Regions from separate parts of the Mesorhizobium sp. M0663 genome, predicted to be linked through region 1. Evidence: predicted binding sites of a transcription regulator. Region 1 holds the regulator's gene; the other holds the start of a gene.

Evidence for each region. Region 1 encodes LexA, which represses DNA repair genes until DNA is damaged. Its sites were predicted from a motif close to TGTTCNNNNTGTGTTCNG; they were not measured.
Region 2: NKI54_RS14120 (sel1 repeat family protein) is a predicted target of LexA. The motif match lies at 6,267-6,284, and genes of this name have one in related genera.

Annotation. Positions count from the first base shown of each region.
Region 1 covers NZ_JAMYPX010000022.1:88,749-96,734, forward strand. The annotation lists gene NKI54_RS27460 (hormone-sensitive lipase) at 1-622, opposite strand, end outside; gene kynU (kynureninase) at 718-1,965, opposite strand; gene lexA (transcriptional repressor LexA) at 2,413-3,147, shown strand; gene NKI54_RS27475 (ComEC/Rec2 family competence protein) at 3,141-5,606, opposite strand; gene gltX (glutamate--tRNA ligase) at 5,703-7,124, shown strand; gene gltA (citrate synthase) at 7,318-7,986, shown strand, end outside.
Region 2 covers NZ_JAMYPX010000006.1:61,826-69,811, reverse strand. The annotation lists gene NKI54_RS14155 (carboxyl transferase domain-containing protein) at 1-304, shown strand, start outside; gene NKI54_RS14150 (O-acetyl-ADP-ribose deacetylase) at 306-836, shown strand; gene NKI54_RS14145 (hypothetical protein) at 952-1,326, shown strand; gene NKI54_RS14140 (hypothetical protein) at 1,356-1,736, shown strand; gene NKI54_RS14135 (hypothetical protein) at 1,780-2,154, shown strand; gene NKI54_RS14130 (acetyl/propionyl/methylcrotonyl-CoA carboxylase subunit alpha) at 2,266-4,254, shown strand; gene NKI54_RS14125 (branched-chain amino acid ABC transporter substrate-binding protein) at 4,353-5,474, opposite strand; gene NKI54_RS14120 (sel1 repeat family protein) at 5,854-6,120, opposite strand; gene NKI54_RS14115 (DUF2147 domain-containing protein) at 6,580-6,924, shown strand; gene NKI54_RS14110 (recombinase family protein) at 6,979-7,986, shown strand, end outside.

The sequences.
Region 1 (7,986 bases):
GCAGCAGCACCGGGCTTTCGGCCTGCGCCTCGGCCTCATCGATCGCGATCGTCTCGTTCATGCCGGTGCGCATGATCGGGCGCAAATCATGCACCCCCGAGATCGACACCACGTGACGAACGCGCCGGACCACTTCGGGCGCCAGCGGCGTCGTCGCCGTAACCATCCGGCTAACAAGATGGCCGCCGGCCGAGTGTCCGGTCAGCATCAGCGGCCCTGGGACCATCGCCGCCGCCTTGCCGATCGCCGCGCCGACTTCCTTGACGATGCCGCCAATGCGTATCTGCGGACAGAGCGTGTAGGACGGCATCGCCACCGCATAGCCGCGATCAACAGGGCCAGCGGCAAGATGCGACCAGAAATTCTTGTCGAATGCCATCCAGTAGCCGCCATGAACGAACACCACGAGTCCCTTGGGCTTGATGGCCGGCAGGAAAAGATCGAGCCGGTTGCGTGGGTTGTCGCCATAGGCCATGTCGAGCCGCGCCCTGCCCTCGGTCGAAAGCACGTCGCGGAAAACCCGCGCGGGCTCGATCCAGGCTGCCGGCCAGCGATCGCTGCCGGCTATGTTGGCGCCGTTGGCATAAGCGTTGTCCCAATCGGCAATGTGACGTTCGAACACCCTGCGCCTCCCTGGCAATATGGCCTTGCAACGTAGCCGTGAGCATCGCGCGGCGCGTCGTCGCCAGCCTCACGATTCCAGCTCTCGCATCAATCTCAAGTGACAGCTGCTTTGATGGCGAAGCGCGCATCCTTCCACGCACCGGTGCGCAGGATGTCCTCAAGCAATTTGACGGCCTGCCAGACATCGGCATAGCCGACATAGAGCGGGGTGAAGCCGAAGCGCATGGTCGATGGCGCGCGAAAATCGCCGATCACGCCACGTTCGATCAGCGCGCGCATGACCTGGTAGCCATGCTCATGCATGAATGAGATCTGGCTGCCGCGTTTTTCCCCATCGCGCGTGCTTTCGAGCGTGAGCCCGTAAGTGCCGCACTTTGCCTCGACAAGCTCGATGAACAGATCCGCCAGCGCGATGCTCTTCTTGCGCACCGCCGTCATGTCGACATCGTTCCAGATGTCGAGCGCGCCCTTCAGCGTGCGCATCGACAGGACCGGCTGCGTGCCGCACAGAAACCGGCGGATGCCGGTGCCGGCCGCATAGCCTGGCTCGAAGGCGAAGGGCCGTGCATGGCCCCACCAGCCGGTGAGCGGCTGCTGGATGTCGGAAAGATGCCGCTCAGCCGCATAGATGAAGGCAGGCGCGCCCGGGCCGCCATTCAGATATTTGTAAGTGCAGCCAACGGCAAAATCGGCGTTTGCCTTGTCGAGCTCGACTGGCATCGCGCCGGCGGTGTGGCAGAGATCCCAGACGATCATCGCCCCGGCTTCCTGAGCCCTGCGCGTCAGCGCCGGCATGTCGCGCAGTTCGCCCGACTTGTAGTTGACGTGGTTGACCAGCACCACGGCGGTGCGTTCGTCGATCAGCTCTTCGACGGTCGGCGCGTCGACCCCCGAGAGGCGCAGCAGCGTATCTTTTCGCGTCGAAACCACACCCTCAGCTATGTAGAGGTCCGTCGGAAAACTATCGCCCTCGGCGACGATGACCTGCCGCTCCGGTCGCATGGCCATGGCGGCGTGCAGCAGCTTGTAGATGTTGACCGATGTCGTGTCGCAGACCACCGTCTGGCCGGCCGCGGCACCGATCAGGCGCCCGAGCTGGTCGCCAAGTTCAAGCGGCATGTTGAACCAGCCGGCCGTGTTCCATGCGCGGATGAGATCATGCGACCATTCTTCGGTCGCGGCCTTGTGCAGTTCATCGAAAGCGGCACGTGAAGCAGCTCCTAGCGAATTGCCGTCGAGATAGATCACTCCTTGCGGCAACACAAAGCGGTCGCGCATCGCGCGCAACGGATCCGCGGCATCCATCGCCTTTATGGCCACGAGATCGGGAATTCCTGTCATGATTTGTCTGCTCCCCCAAGATCCAACGCAACGCCGGACACGCATCGACTGTTCTTCCATTACCTGGTTGCGCGCAGCAAGGCTCCACCGGCGAGAAGCAGCCTGACCAGGCGGTGGAAACCGGGACTTAACCCGAGGTTGGCGTTTTGAATTCGTTTCGTTCACGGTGCATTGACCAGACCGCACAGTCGATACGGGTTCAATTCCGTGCCTTTTGCCGACCGACGGCCGATGCCAGTGCCGCCTTCTAGGAGGCCAGAAGGGCGCAAACGAAAGCAGAATCAAGGCGATGAGGCTCGCGGCGGTGAAAATGCGGTACGCCGGTAGGGGACGTCGTTTGTTTCCCGAGCCTTAACGCATTCATTAAACTTTAAACAGTTGCGGAACACAACTGGAACAGATAGTGTTTGTTCTGGGTTTGTTTTTCTGATTCTGTTGGGGGTCGCTATGCTGACACGCAAACAACACGAACTGCTTATGTTCATCCACGAAAGGTTGAAGGAAAGCGGTATCCCGCCTTCATTCGACGAGATGAAGGAAGCGCTCGATCTGGCTTCCAAATCCGGAATCCACCGGCTGATTACGGCGCTGGAGGAGCGCGGCTTCATTCGCCGTTTGCCCAACCGGGCCCGTGCGCTGGAGGTGCTACGCCTGCCTGACTCGATCGCCCCCGGCCTCAATGCGGCACGCAAGTTCTCGCCGAGTGTCATCCAGGGCAGCCTTGGGCAAGGCGCCCCTCGGCAGGGCAAGCCGACATCGTCGCGTGTCCCTGCAGCCGGCAATGACGACGATGTCGTCGCCGCCGTTTCGATCCCGGTAATGGGCCGCATCGCGGCCGGTGTGCCGATCGATGCCATCCAGCACCAGACGCATTCGATTTCGGTGCCGCCGGATATGATCATGGGCGGCGAGCATTATGCGCTCGAGGTCAAAGGCGATTCGATGATCGAGGCTGGCATTTTCGACGGCGACACGGTGATCATCCGCAATGCCGATACGGCGAGCCCCGGTGAGATCGTGGTGGCACTGGTCGACGAGGAGGAAGCGACGCTGAAGCGGTTCCGCCGCAAGGGCGCCTCGATCGCCCTGGAAGCCGCCAATCCGGCCTACGAGACGCGCATCTTCGGACCAGACAGGGTCAAGGTGCAGGGCAAGCTCGTCGGACTGATCCGCCGCTACTGAGCTCCGCCCTTGGCGCCGGCTTTGGGGTTGTCGGCCCTGCGGTATGGCGGCAGGCCCCGTGCCGCGCGTGAAAATTTCCGCTGCACGTGCCAGGGCCGGTATGATTTTTCGACCGCGAAACGGATTTCGGCGCGCGTTGCCGCTTGTGGATCGAAGTAGACGGCGGCACTTCCCGCGCGCGCCAGTTGCCGTTTGGTGACGACGAGGACCAGCCGGTCGTAGTAGCAGGGGTTATGGGCGGTGGCGTCGTCGATGACGATCAAGCTGGCAAAGGCGCAGGCTGGCCGCGCAGTATCGCGGTCCTTGGCTTGCGCGATGATCGCGCCGGATGGATGCCTGGCAAGGCAGAGGCCGTCCGTGCAAATGAACGGCATGCCCGGCGGTAGGTCGGCCGGATCGGCAATGTCGAATTGCGGGTCGTTCTTTCCAGGTGTTTCCGGCGCGACGATAGCCTCTGATGTGAGCGCGCGTTTCCAGTTGTCGATGGTGAACTCATTCGGGCGTGCCCGGTTGACCGCGAGTTCACCGCTGCCGATCGGCAGCGCGACCAGCCGTGCGTCCTCCGAGACCAATACGTCGGGTATGCGTGTCTGCGTTGTCGTCAGCAAGCCGGCGAGCGCAAAAGGAAGTGCCGCCAGCCGCAACCAGGTCGTCGCCATGCTGGCAATGACGAGGGCGATCGTCACCAGAAGGACGGATCTCAGCGAAATCAGCCCGACCGCATCGATCGGCGAGCGCTCCGATATCCACCCGGACAGGGCGATCATCGCCGTCAGCCCCTTGCCCATGACATAGAGGAAAGGGCCATCCGCACCGAACGGCATCGCCAGCGCGCTGAGAACGGCGAAGGGCATGACGACCAGTGAGACGATGGGCATGATGGCCAGATTGGCGAACAGGCTGAGCGGCGCCACGCGCTGGAAATGCCATATGGCGAAAAGCGCCGTGGCGCTCCCTGCAATGATCGAGGTCATCGCCAGACCGCACATGCCCAGCAGGACCTTTCGAGTGGCAAAGCGTAGCGGCGACAGCCGCGGCGGCGGCGTGGTGGCCCTGCCGGCGCGGTAATCGGACCAGCCTGCATAGGCGCCGACAAGGGCCGCCGTCGCGGCGAAGGACATCTGGAAACTCGGACCGACCACCTCGTGCGGCGACACCAGGATGACCGCGATGGCCGAGATCGCCAGGTTGCGCATGGTGAGCGCGGCCCGGTCGAACAGCACGGCGATAAGCATCACCGCCAGCATGATGAAGCTGCGTTCGGCCGCCACGACAATGCCGGAAAAGACGAGGTAGGCCGCAATCGAAAAAAGCGCGGCGGCCGCGGCATATTTCTTGACCGGCCGTCGCGATGAGAAATCGGGAAACAGCGCAAAGGCACCCCGCAGCAGCGCCATGATGGTGCCGGCGACCAACGCCATATGCAGCCCCGAGATGGAGATGATGTGGTAGATGCCGGTGCGCCGCATCGCTTCGTTGATCTCCTCGGGAATGCCGGCGCGCACGCCGACGATCAGCGCAGCAGCAATCTCGCCCTCGGCACCGCCGATGCGGCTGCGGATATGGTCGGCGATGGATTCGCGCGCGTCTTCGATCGCGGAAGAAAGCTGCGCGCCAAGCGGCATGCTGCCCGACGACACGACTTTCGGATTGCCGAGAAAAAAGCCGCTGCCGCCGATACCGGCGAAATAGCTGTCGAAGGAGAAATCATAGCTGTCGGGCCGCACCGGGCTGGTCGGCGGCAGCAGCCGCACATAGCCGGTGATCTCGGAACCGGCCGTCAGCTCAGCCGGTATCTTCATCGCCGAAACGCGGACCCGTTCCGGCATGTAGCGCAGTGTCGGCCTGGCCGTTGAGATCACATCGATTGTCAGCCTGATGCGGCCGCTCGCCATGGGCTCGTACGATACGACGCGACCCGTCAGCCGCGTTGAGATTTCGGAGCCGAGCATATGCGTTCCGACACGCCATGTCTCGAACTTGGCGGCAAGTACGCCAAGCGCGCAGAGCAGCGCCACCATGAAGCACAGGCGCGTCCTGGGCCATGACCGCGAGACGACGGCACAAAGGGCCGCGAGGAGCGCGATTGCGATCGGCTGTGGAAAGGCCGGCTCCACCGACAGCCCGAAATATACGACCACCCCGCATGCGAGGAACACCGGCACCAGCAGGAAGGCGATGCCGCGGTCGAGTTCCAGGCCGGCTGCCGAGGTTACGCTGTTGCGGATACGGGACGGTGACGGGAGGCGGAAACGCCTGGGCAGGCGTACGATGGGCTCGCCCGCGGGCACGAGAACCGTTGCTGGGTCGCTGGCCGGCAGCGACGGAGCATCGAAGCGCGGAGCGGGTAGCAATGCCGGTGCCGGCAGGACAGGCGGGGGTGCGGCAAACAGCAAGCGTTCGCTGACGCCGCTGCCAACGTCCTCGCCCTCGCCCGCACCACGGCCTCGCACAGCCATCGGGTCTGCCCCTTGCGCCCTCGACCTCCTATGCTACATGAACGCGCAACGCGCGAAAGTCCGCAAACCCACTTCCTTCGCCCGCCTGAGAGTTCCATGCCCGATAAGGTCGTCACCCGTTTTGCCCCCTCGCCCACCGGCTATCTGCACATTGGCGGCGCGCGCACGGCGCTGTTCAACTGGCTGTATGCCAAGCACACAGGCGGCACGATGCTGCTGCGCATCGAGGACACCGACCGCGAGCGCTCCACCGATGCGGCAAGCGCGGCCATTCTCGACGGGCTTTCCTGGCTTGGCCTGACATGGGACGGCGAGCCGGTGTCGCAGTTCGAGCGTGCGCCGCGCCATCGCGAAGTGGCCGAGGAACTCGTTCGTATGGGCAAGGCCTATTATTGTTATGCGACGCCTGCCGAGCTAGAGGCAATGCGCGAGAGCGCACGGGCCAAGGGGCTGCCTCCCCGCTATGATGGACGCTGGCGCGACCGCGACCCGTCGGAGGCGCCGCCCGGCGCCAAGGGGGCGATCCGCATCAAGGCGCCGACAGACGGCGAGACGGTGGTGCATGACCGCGTCCAGGGCGACGTGCGCTTTCCCAACAAGGATCTCGACGATTTCATTATTCTGCGCTCGGACGGCAATCCCACCTACATGCATGCCGTCGTCGTCGACGATCACGACATGGGCATCACCCACATCATCCGCGGCGACGATCATTTGACCAACGCCGCACGTCAGACCGTAATCTATCAGGCCATGGGCTGGGAGGTGCCGTCGATGTCGCATATCCCGCTGATCCACGGTGCCGACGGCGCCAAGCTGTCGAAGCGGCACGGTGCGCTTGGCGTCGAAGCCTATCGCGCCATGGGCTACCTGCCGGAGGCGCTGCTCAACTATCTGGCGAGGCTTGGCTGGAGCCACGGCGACGATGAGATCATGTCGATCGCCGACATGATTGCATGGTTCGACATTGGCGACGTCAACAAGGGCGCCGCCCGTTTCGACTTCGCCAAGCTCGAGGCGCTTAACGGCGTGCATATGCGCCGGATGAACGACGCGGCGCTGCTCGACATCTTCATCGCCACTCTGCCCTATCTTGAAGGCGGCCCGGCAATCGCCGCGCGCCTCGACGACAGACGCAGGGCGCAACTGCTTGCCGCTTTGCCGGGCCTGAAGGAGCGCGCCAAGACGCTGGTCGAACTTGTTGAAGGGGCTGCATTCCTTTTCGTCGAGCGGCCGCTGCCGGTCGACGAGAAGGCGGCGGCGCTGCTCAGCGGTGAGGCGCGCGCGATCCTGCGGGGCGCTCATGCGGCACTAGCCACGGTTTCGGAGTGGTCTGCCGCCTCAGCCGAAGCCGCGATCCGCGACTATGCGCAGGCCGCCGGCCATAAACTCGGCGCCGTGGCCCAACCTTTGCGCGCCGCGCTCACCGGCAAAAGTACCTCGCCAGGTGTCTTCGATGTGCTGGCCGTGCTTGGCCGCGAGGAAAGCCTGGCGCGGATCGCTGATCAAATCGATTAGCAAACTGGCCCAAGAAGATTGGCATTGAAAGGTGTGTTTCGCAGTGCAACATTGGGTCTTGGCCTAATCTGCCGCGCAGATTCAGCCGCGCAGATTCAATTGCGGGCGCAAATGTGCGTATTCCGATGCTTTTGACGTGTTGGGTTCAGATATTTTGCCTTTGCCGGCCTGAGGAAACAAAAAGGAGTTTGCTATGACCGAACCTGCGACAAAAATGGAATTTGGCGGCAAAACCCAGGCATCGACGGCCAAGCTGGAACTCGGCGGCAAAATCCATGAATTCAAGATACGAAGTGGTTCGGTAGGACCTGACGTTATCGACATCGGTTCGCTCTACAACACCGCCGGCGTCTTTACCTACGATCCCGGTTTTACGTCGACGGCGAGCTGCGAATCGGAAATCACCTTCATCGATGGCGATGCCGGCATTCTTTTGCACCGCGGCTACCCGATCGACCAATTGGCCGAGCACGGCGACTTCCTCGAAGTCTGCTATCTCTTGCTCTATGGTGAACTCCCGACCAAGGCGCAGAAGGACGATTTCGACTACCGGGTGACGCGCCACACCATGGTGCATGAGCAGATGTCGCGCTTTTTCACCGGCTTCCGCCGTGATGCGCATCCGATGGCGGTGATGTGCGGCGTGGTCGGCGCGCTGTCGGCCTTCTATCACGATTCCACCGATATCTCGGACCCCTATCAACGCATGGTCGCGTCAATGCGGCTGATCGCCAAGATGCCGACGATCGCGGCGATGGCCTATAAATACCACATCGGCCAGCCATTCATTTACCCGAAGAACGAGCTGAATTTCGCAGCCAATTTCCTGCATATGTGCTTCGCCGTGCCTTGCGAGGAATAC
Region 2 (7,986 bases), on a different contig from region 1:
GATGTGGCCGAATGCCCGCATTTCGGTGATGGGCGGCGAGCAGGCGGCAACGGTGCTGGCCGTGGTCAAGCGCGAAGGCATCGAGCGCAAGGGCGGGGAATGGAGCGCTGAGGAGGAAGCGAAATTCAAGAAGCCGATTCTGATGAAGTACGAGCACGAGGGACACCCGCTCTATTCGTCGGCAAGGCTCTGGGACGACGGCATCATCGACCCGGCCAAGACCCGCGAGGTGCTGGCGCTCAGCCTTTCGGCCGCGCTCAACGCCGAGGTCGAGGAGACAAAATTCGGCGTGTTCAGGATGTGAGATGAGCGATACCGGCCAGAGGATTCGCATTCAAACCGGCGACATCACGAAGCTGGCGGTCGATGCCATCGTCAACGCCGCCAATACCTCTCTTCTCGGAGGCGGCGGCGTCGACGGCGCTATCCACCGCGCGGCCGGCCCCGAGCTTGTGGCAGAATGCCGGACCTTGCATGGCTGCAAGGTCGGAGACGCAAAAATCACCAAGGGCTACAGGCTGCCCGCGCGCTACGTCATTCATACGGTCGGGCCGGTCTGGCAAGGTGGCAGCAAAGGAGAAGCCGAACTGCTCGCCTCCTGCTATCGCCGGTCGCTCGAAATCGCCGCCGCAAAGGACTGCCGGACGGTGGCGTTTCCTGCGATCTCGACCGGGGCCTACCGCTATCCGAAGGATCAGGCGACGCAAATTGCTGTCGGGACCGTGAGCGCCTTCATCGGCCAGAACATCGTTCCGGAAACCGTCATTTTCTGCTGCTTCGACGAGCCGACGGCCGAATTGTATCAGCGGGTCGTCGCTGCACTCGGCAGGGTGTGACCCTGCGCGGGAGACAACCCACCACATCTCCAGACTATTTTTTGCTTCTCGATCTGGCCAGACGAAAGAATCACGGCTATTGATCATCGCAAATACCAATGGGGATTGGGCGAAGATGAGGCGGCGGGTTTTTCAGAGAACAACTGTGCATTTACTTGCAGGGTTGCTTATATTAGTGACCCCTGGCATCGGCGCAGCGGAGTCGCTGGCGGGAAGCAAGGGCGAGACCCGTTTCTATCCCTATTTGCCGCAGAGCCCGAAGGATCCGTGTACCAGGGCCCACAAGGCCTATGTAGCGGCCGGCGGCCATTCAGCCTATGCAACCACTCCGTATTCCCGGGTGCGTTTTCTGTACATCATCTGCGGCTCGCGCTTGAATGCACCGTCACAGCAAGCTGCCGAAGAATTGGCGTTGAAATCCTGTCAGGCCGCCCGCAACAGTTACAGAGTTACAACAGGCGGCGGCTGCGAAATCGCTGCCTCCAAGTAGGCGAATATATTTCAGTGTTTGGGGTTCAAATGGGTTTGGCAATGAAATCTTTATCAATCAAGCGAGCAACCATGTCGGTACTTGCACTGCTTGTGGCCTCTGCACCGAATGTCGGCGCCGCCGAATCGCTGGCGGGAAGCAAGGGCGACAGCCGCTTTCCGGTCTATTTTGCACCGGGTACAATCGGAGGCTGCGGCAAGAATTACAAGGACTATGTGGCGGCTGGCGGTCACTCGGCCTATGCGATGACGCCATTCAACTGGGCAACCGAATTCACTATTTGCGGTGCTTATCTGAATGCAACATCCCAGAAGGCTGCGGAGGCGCTGGCGTTGAAATCCTGCCAGTCCGCGCGCAGCAAGTACAAGGTCACGACTGCAGGGGCCTGCGCCATAGCTGCCTCCAAATAGACCGACACTCGTCGGCCTTCGACGTATTCAATGGGTGGGAAAAATGAAATCTATAGGCGTCAAACAAGCAGTCTTCTCGCTAATAACCGGGTTGCTTCTAATCTCGAGCCCCAATGTCGGCGCGGCGGAATCGCTGGCTGGAAGCAAGGGCGACGTCCGCTTCTACCCGTATTTTCCGGCGACCGCGGATCGGCCATGCACCAAGGCATATAAGGCCTATGTGGCGGCCAGCGGCCATTCAGCTTATGCGACCACTCCGTATTCCCGGGTGCGTTCGTTGTACATCCTGTGCGGCTCGCGCTTGAATGCGCCCTCGCAAAAGGCTGCCGAGGATATGGCGATGAAATCCTGCCAGGTCACCCGCGACCGTTACAGGGTCACGACCGGGGGAGCTTGCGAAATCGCGGCCTCAAAGTAGGCAGGCCTCGCTTGCCTACCCTTTGACCGCCAGACTACAAAGCAGGGCATTGCCGCAGTTCGCGTGACGAGAATTCGCGCCGTTGGCGGCAGCTCTGCCTGTGGAGGCCCGATGTTCGCCAAGATCCTGATCGCCAACCGTGGCGAGATCGCCTGCCGGGTGATCCGCACGGCACGCAGGATGGGTGTGCGCAGCGTCGCCGTCTATTCCGACGCCGACAATCGCGCCTTGCATGTCGAAATGGCCGACGAAGCGGTGCATATCGGCGCCTCTCCCGCCAACGAAAGCTATCTGCGCGGCGACAAGATCATCGCGGCGGCCTTGGCCACAGGTGCCGAGGCCATCCATCCGGGCTACGGCTTTCTTTCGGAAAACCCTGATTTCGTCGACCAGGTGGTCGCGGCGGGGCTGATCTTCATTGGCCCGTCGGCGGCCTCGATCCGCGCCATGGGACTGAAGGACGCGGCCAAGCGGCTGATGGAAAAGGCCGGCGTGCCTGTCGTTCCGGGCTACCATGGCGAAGCGCAGGAGATCGTGTTGCTCGCCTCCAAGGCGCGCGAGATAGGCTACCCCGTACTGATCAAGGCGCGCGCCGGCGGCGGCGGCAAAGGCATGCGGCGCGTCGAGCATCCCGATGATTTTTCGGAAGCACTGTCGGGCGCGCGGCGCGAGGCGAAAGCCGCGTTCGGTGACGACCGCGTCTTGGTGGAAAAATATGTCGACAAGCCTCGCCACATCGAAGTGCAGGTGTTTGGTGACAATTTCGGCAACGCCGTGCATCTTCACGAACGCGACTGCTCGGCACAGCGCCGCCACCAGAAGGTGATCGAGGAGGCGCCTGCCCCGGGCATGACGCCGGCACTGCGCAAGGCGATGACCGACGCGGCGGTGAAAGCCGCCAAGGCAATCCACTATTCCGGCGCCGGCACGATCGAGTTCATTGTCGATGCCTCGCAAGGGCTGAAGGCCGACCGTTTCTGGTTCATGGAAATGAACACCCGCCTGCAGGTCGAGCACCCCGTCACCGAAATGGTCACCGGCATCGACCTGGTCGAGTGGCAGTTGCGGGTAGCCTCCGGCGAAAAACTGCCGAAGACGCAGAGCGAGATCGCGCTCTCCGGCCACGCCTTCGAGGCGCGCATCTATGCCGAGGACGCGGCAAGAGGGTTTTTGCCGGCGACCGGCACCTTGCACCATCTGAAATTTCCGCAGCCGGCACCGGAGGGTGCGACCATGCGCGTCGAAACCGGTGTGCGCGCTGGCGATGCGATTTCGCCGTTTTACGATCCGATGATCGCCAAGCTGGTCATCCACGGCAAGGACAGACGGGCGGCCCTCACGGGACTTGGCGCAGCGCTGTCGCAGACCGAAATCGCCGGGTCGACGGTCAACACTGCCTTTCTTGCCGCGCTGGCCGCTGATGCAGATTTTGCGGCGGGCGATGTCGATACCGGCCTGATCGCCAGGCATCTGCAGGCGTTGACGGCGGTTCCGCCGCCGAGCGGTGAGACGATTGCCGCCGCGGCACTTGCCGCGTCCGGTGCGGGCGACTTGCCGTCCTCGGACGATCCCTGGTCGTCACTGGCCGGCTATGCGCATTTCCACACTGTAGCGCGGCGCACTCTGCTGAAGTTTGGCGAGCAGGAGATCGGCGCGCGCGTGTCGGTGCGGCCGGACGGGCGGTTCGAGGTGGCGCTGGATGCGCCCTATGACAGCGCCAATTCGCGTGATCTCCGCGCCGCGCCTCGCCTCGCCCGCTGGCCGGGCCACGTCACGGTCTTCGACGGTGCAATCGGCTACGGTTTTGCCGTGCCGGATCCGCTGGCGCGAACCGACGAAGCCGCCGCCGCTTCCGGCAGCCTGCGCGCTCCAATGCCCGGCCTGGTCAAATTGGTGCGTGCAGCCAGAGGCGAGTCCGTGATCAAGGGCCAGCCGCTGCTGATCCTGGAGGCGATGAAGATGGAGCACACCATTGCCGCGCCCCATGACGGGGTTATCGCCGAGATTGCTGCCGAAGGCGCGCAGGTAACCGACGGCACCGTGCTGGTTCGCTTTGCCGAAGAACCTCAGTTGACTGCTGTTTCCCTATCCACGAAGTGATCTCGAACGCGTGACAAAGGCGTCGCCAAAAACAACATGGCCGGGTTTGACCCCGGCCATGTTCAATTACAGCAGCGCGTCTTGCGGCGCCGCGGCCATCACGGCTGGATCGGCGCGTATTTGCCGTCGTGCCACTGGTTGATGTCGTAGCTGGCGTTTTTGAGGTCGCCCTTCTCGTCGAAGGTGACTGACCCGACAACCGTGCTGATCGGCTGGCCGTTCTTCAACGCTTCGGCGACTTTTGCCGGATCGTCGCTGCCGGCGCGTTTGATGCCTTCGGCGAAGGCCTGGATCACCGCATAGGAAAACAGCGTGAAGCCCTCCGGCACGAAGCCGCCGGCCTTGATCTTGGCGATGGCTTCCTTGGCTTCGGGCTTCGCCTGCGGATCCGACGGGAAGACGAACATGGTGCCTTCGCCGGCCGGACCGGCAACCTGCCAGAATTCCGGCGAAGCGATCGAGTCCGGCATGATCAACTGGAACTTGAGGTTCTGCTCCGCCGACTGGCGCAGGATCAGGCCGGCTTCGGGGTGATAGCCGCCGAAATAGACGACGTCGGCTTTCAGCTCCTTGAGCTTGGTAACAAGAGCGGAATAGTCCTTCTCGCCGGCGTTGATGCCCTCGTAGAGGATCTCTTTGAGACCGTTCTGGTTCATCGTTGCCTTGACGGCATCGGCCACGCCCTGCCCATAGGCGCTCTTGTCGTGCATGATGACGACGTTCTTGCCGGCATATTTCTTGGCGATCCATGGACCGATGAAAGCGCCCTGCGCATCGTCGCGCGTATAGAGGCGCATGATCGTCGGCCAGCCGGCCTTCGCCGCTGCGTCGGTTAGTACCGGGTTCGAGGAAGCCGGACTCATCATCAGCGCACCGGCTTCGGCGTAGACGGCGGAGGCCGGGATGCTGGAGCCCGAGCAGGCGTGGCCATCGATGAACTTGACACCATTGGCGATGATGCGGTTGGCGACCGAAACCGCCTGCTTCGGATCGCACTGGTCGTCCTCGATGTCGAGCTTGATCTGGCGGCCGTCGACGCCGCCCGCCGCGTTGATCGCGTCGGCGGCGGCTTGCGCGCCCTGCTTGAACTGATCGCCGATGGTGGCAAGCTGACCGGTCATCGGTCCGACCACCGAAAAGGTGATGTCGTCGGCGAAGGCGACCGGCGCGGTCATCATCAGGCCAAATATGGCGGCGCTCAAAATACTGAATTTCTTCATGGTGACACAACTCCTCCACTCTCGCGCGACCATCCCGGCCGCGCCTCTTCCAGAGTGGCGGGAGAATTTCATCCTTCACCGGGGCTGTCTAGACGCATCGTCGGCCCTCGATTGGGCCTGCAACACGCAGTCCGAAAGACAAAGCCGCGCCAGCCTTGTTCCGGCCGGTCGCGGCTTTTGCCATGAGCTTCCCAACGCATCGGCGCCAGGACCCGCTCGCCTTCCCTGTCTATTGCACAGCTTGCCGCCGTGTTCTTGATCTTGTTGGCTCAGCCGTCTTGCGCGGCCTTGATTTTTCGGGCCCGGCCCTCTGCGCGGCCTTGACCCGAAGCGTCCCTGTTGTGAGGTCAGTACCCTTGTGAAGTCGATGCCGGCGAATTCAGTGCATCGTCATCCATTCGCGAGCTTCGCGCAGCGCCTTGGCGATCTCGACCTTCGACATGGCGGCAGACAATTCGGAGCGCAGTTCCGCGGCGCGGGCCGAACCCTTGATCGCGGCGATGTTGAACCATTTGTGGGCGGCGACGACATCGGTCTCGCAATCGCGGCCAGTCGCATACATCATGCCCAACTCGAAAAGAACATCGGCCTGGGCAGTTGCCCCCATGGCGCCGAAGCCGGCTTCAAGCATTTCAAAACGTGCCATTTCAAATCCCCTGTTCTGGCTCCCGAGAGCTGTCTCCGTCTGCCCCTCGGTGTCCTTGATTACCGTCGGGGGCGGCCGCTCTTTCGATGCTTTCGAGAATGCCCCGGAGGCTTGAATCCGTCGTTAAATGGCGTGCTTAATTTGAGGAAAACAAAGCTAAAACAAGAGGTAAACGCGAAAATTCGTTAAGGATACAAAGCCAGCAATCGCGCCGGTTTGCACAAGATTTGAAGAAAACTTGCGAGGCGCGGATCAAGACTCCGCTAACCACAGAAGACAAAGACGTGTGCGGCCCGTTTCATTTTTCGCCGGCGCGGCCGTTCGGGAGCGGGCAAAAACCCGCAACCCTTCCGTCGCGGCACCGCTTTTGTTTTTCCGGGAGCTGGACTAGCTTACGTTTGCGTAAGGGGCAGACACCCGGGACGGAGCCCGATTGGACTTACCTGAGGGAGGAAAGACATGTTTCGACAAGTGAGCCTGGCCCTCGCGGCCGCAATAATGATGACCGGCGCGGCATGGGCCGATCCGATCGAAGGCAATTGGAAAACGCAAGCCGGATCGACTGCCGCCATTTCGGGTGGCGGCGGGGCATTTTCGATTACGCTCAAATCCGGCAAATTTGCCGGCAAGAACATCGGTTCACTGAAGGTTGCCGGCGACAACAAATATGCCGGCACCATAACCGACCCGGAAACCGACAAGACCTATTCGGGCAAAGCATCGCTTTCCGGCAGTTCGCTCAAGATGAGCGGCTGCGTGCTCGGCGGGCTGATCTGCAAGAGCCAGACCTGGCATAGACTTTAATTCTGCATAGTGATATCGGACGGTCTCCAAGACACCAACGGAGACCGTCCAGCCATGCTACAGCCCAGAGAACTCAAGGGACTAAGCGCGATTTCCTATGCTCGCTGGTCATCCGGCAAGCAGGCACAGGGCGACAGTCTCGCAAGACAGACAAAGAATGCTGAGGCCTTCTGCTCCACCTTCGGGCTGACCCTCGACAAGCGGCTGGTCGACAATGGTGTCTCAGCCTTCAAGGGCGGCAACCTCGACGTTGCGGCGAGCCTTGGGCAGTTCATTGCCGATGTGAAGGATGGCACCATCCCAAGCAATGCGGTCCTCCTCTTGGAGAACCTAGACCGCTTCTCACGCATTCATCCCATGGATGCCCAACCAATCCTCGCGGAACTCCTCAAGACCGGCCTTACCTTGGTGACCCTACAGGACCAACGGGTCCACACGTATGAGGATTACCGCGCTAACTTCGCCAGCCTCATGATGTCCCTCATGTCCATGCAAGCCGCCTACGAATACAGCGCCAAGCTGTCTCACAGAGTAGGTGAAGCATGGTCCCGAAAGGCCCAGAAGGCACGGGCAGCTGTCGCAAGCGGCGGGACAAGGATCAAGGTTGCGAAGTTGCCATTCTGGATTGACCGCGACACCAACGAGTTGAATGAACGCGCCGCCGATGCGCGGCTGCTCTTTGAACTCGCTAAGGAAGGGCACGGCCAGCAGTCTATCACACAGATGCTGAACACTCGTGGCATCCCTTCTCCCTCAGGGAAAACTTGGGCTCAAGCTGTGGTCGGGGAAGTCCTTCGTTCTCCAGCCGCCTATGGGTGCCTTGTCCTCAAGGGCGAGGAAGTCCCCGGCTATTTCCCGGCGCTGATCAGCGAGACCGAATGGCTGGCTACCCGGCAGCGCACCAAGGCCCGCCGCCACAGCAGACAGGTGGGCCGCACATCGAACCTGTTTTCCCGCATGGTCCACTGCGGACACTGTGGCTCCCCGATGGTCCTCACGTCCTCCAAGAAGGGCGGTGCGGTGTGGGGCTATTTCATCTGTACGGGGAAGTCGTTCAAGCGC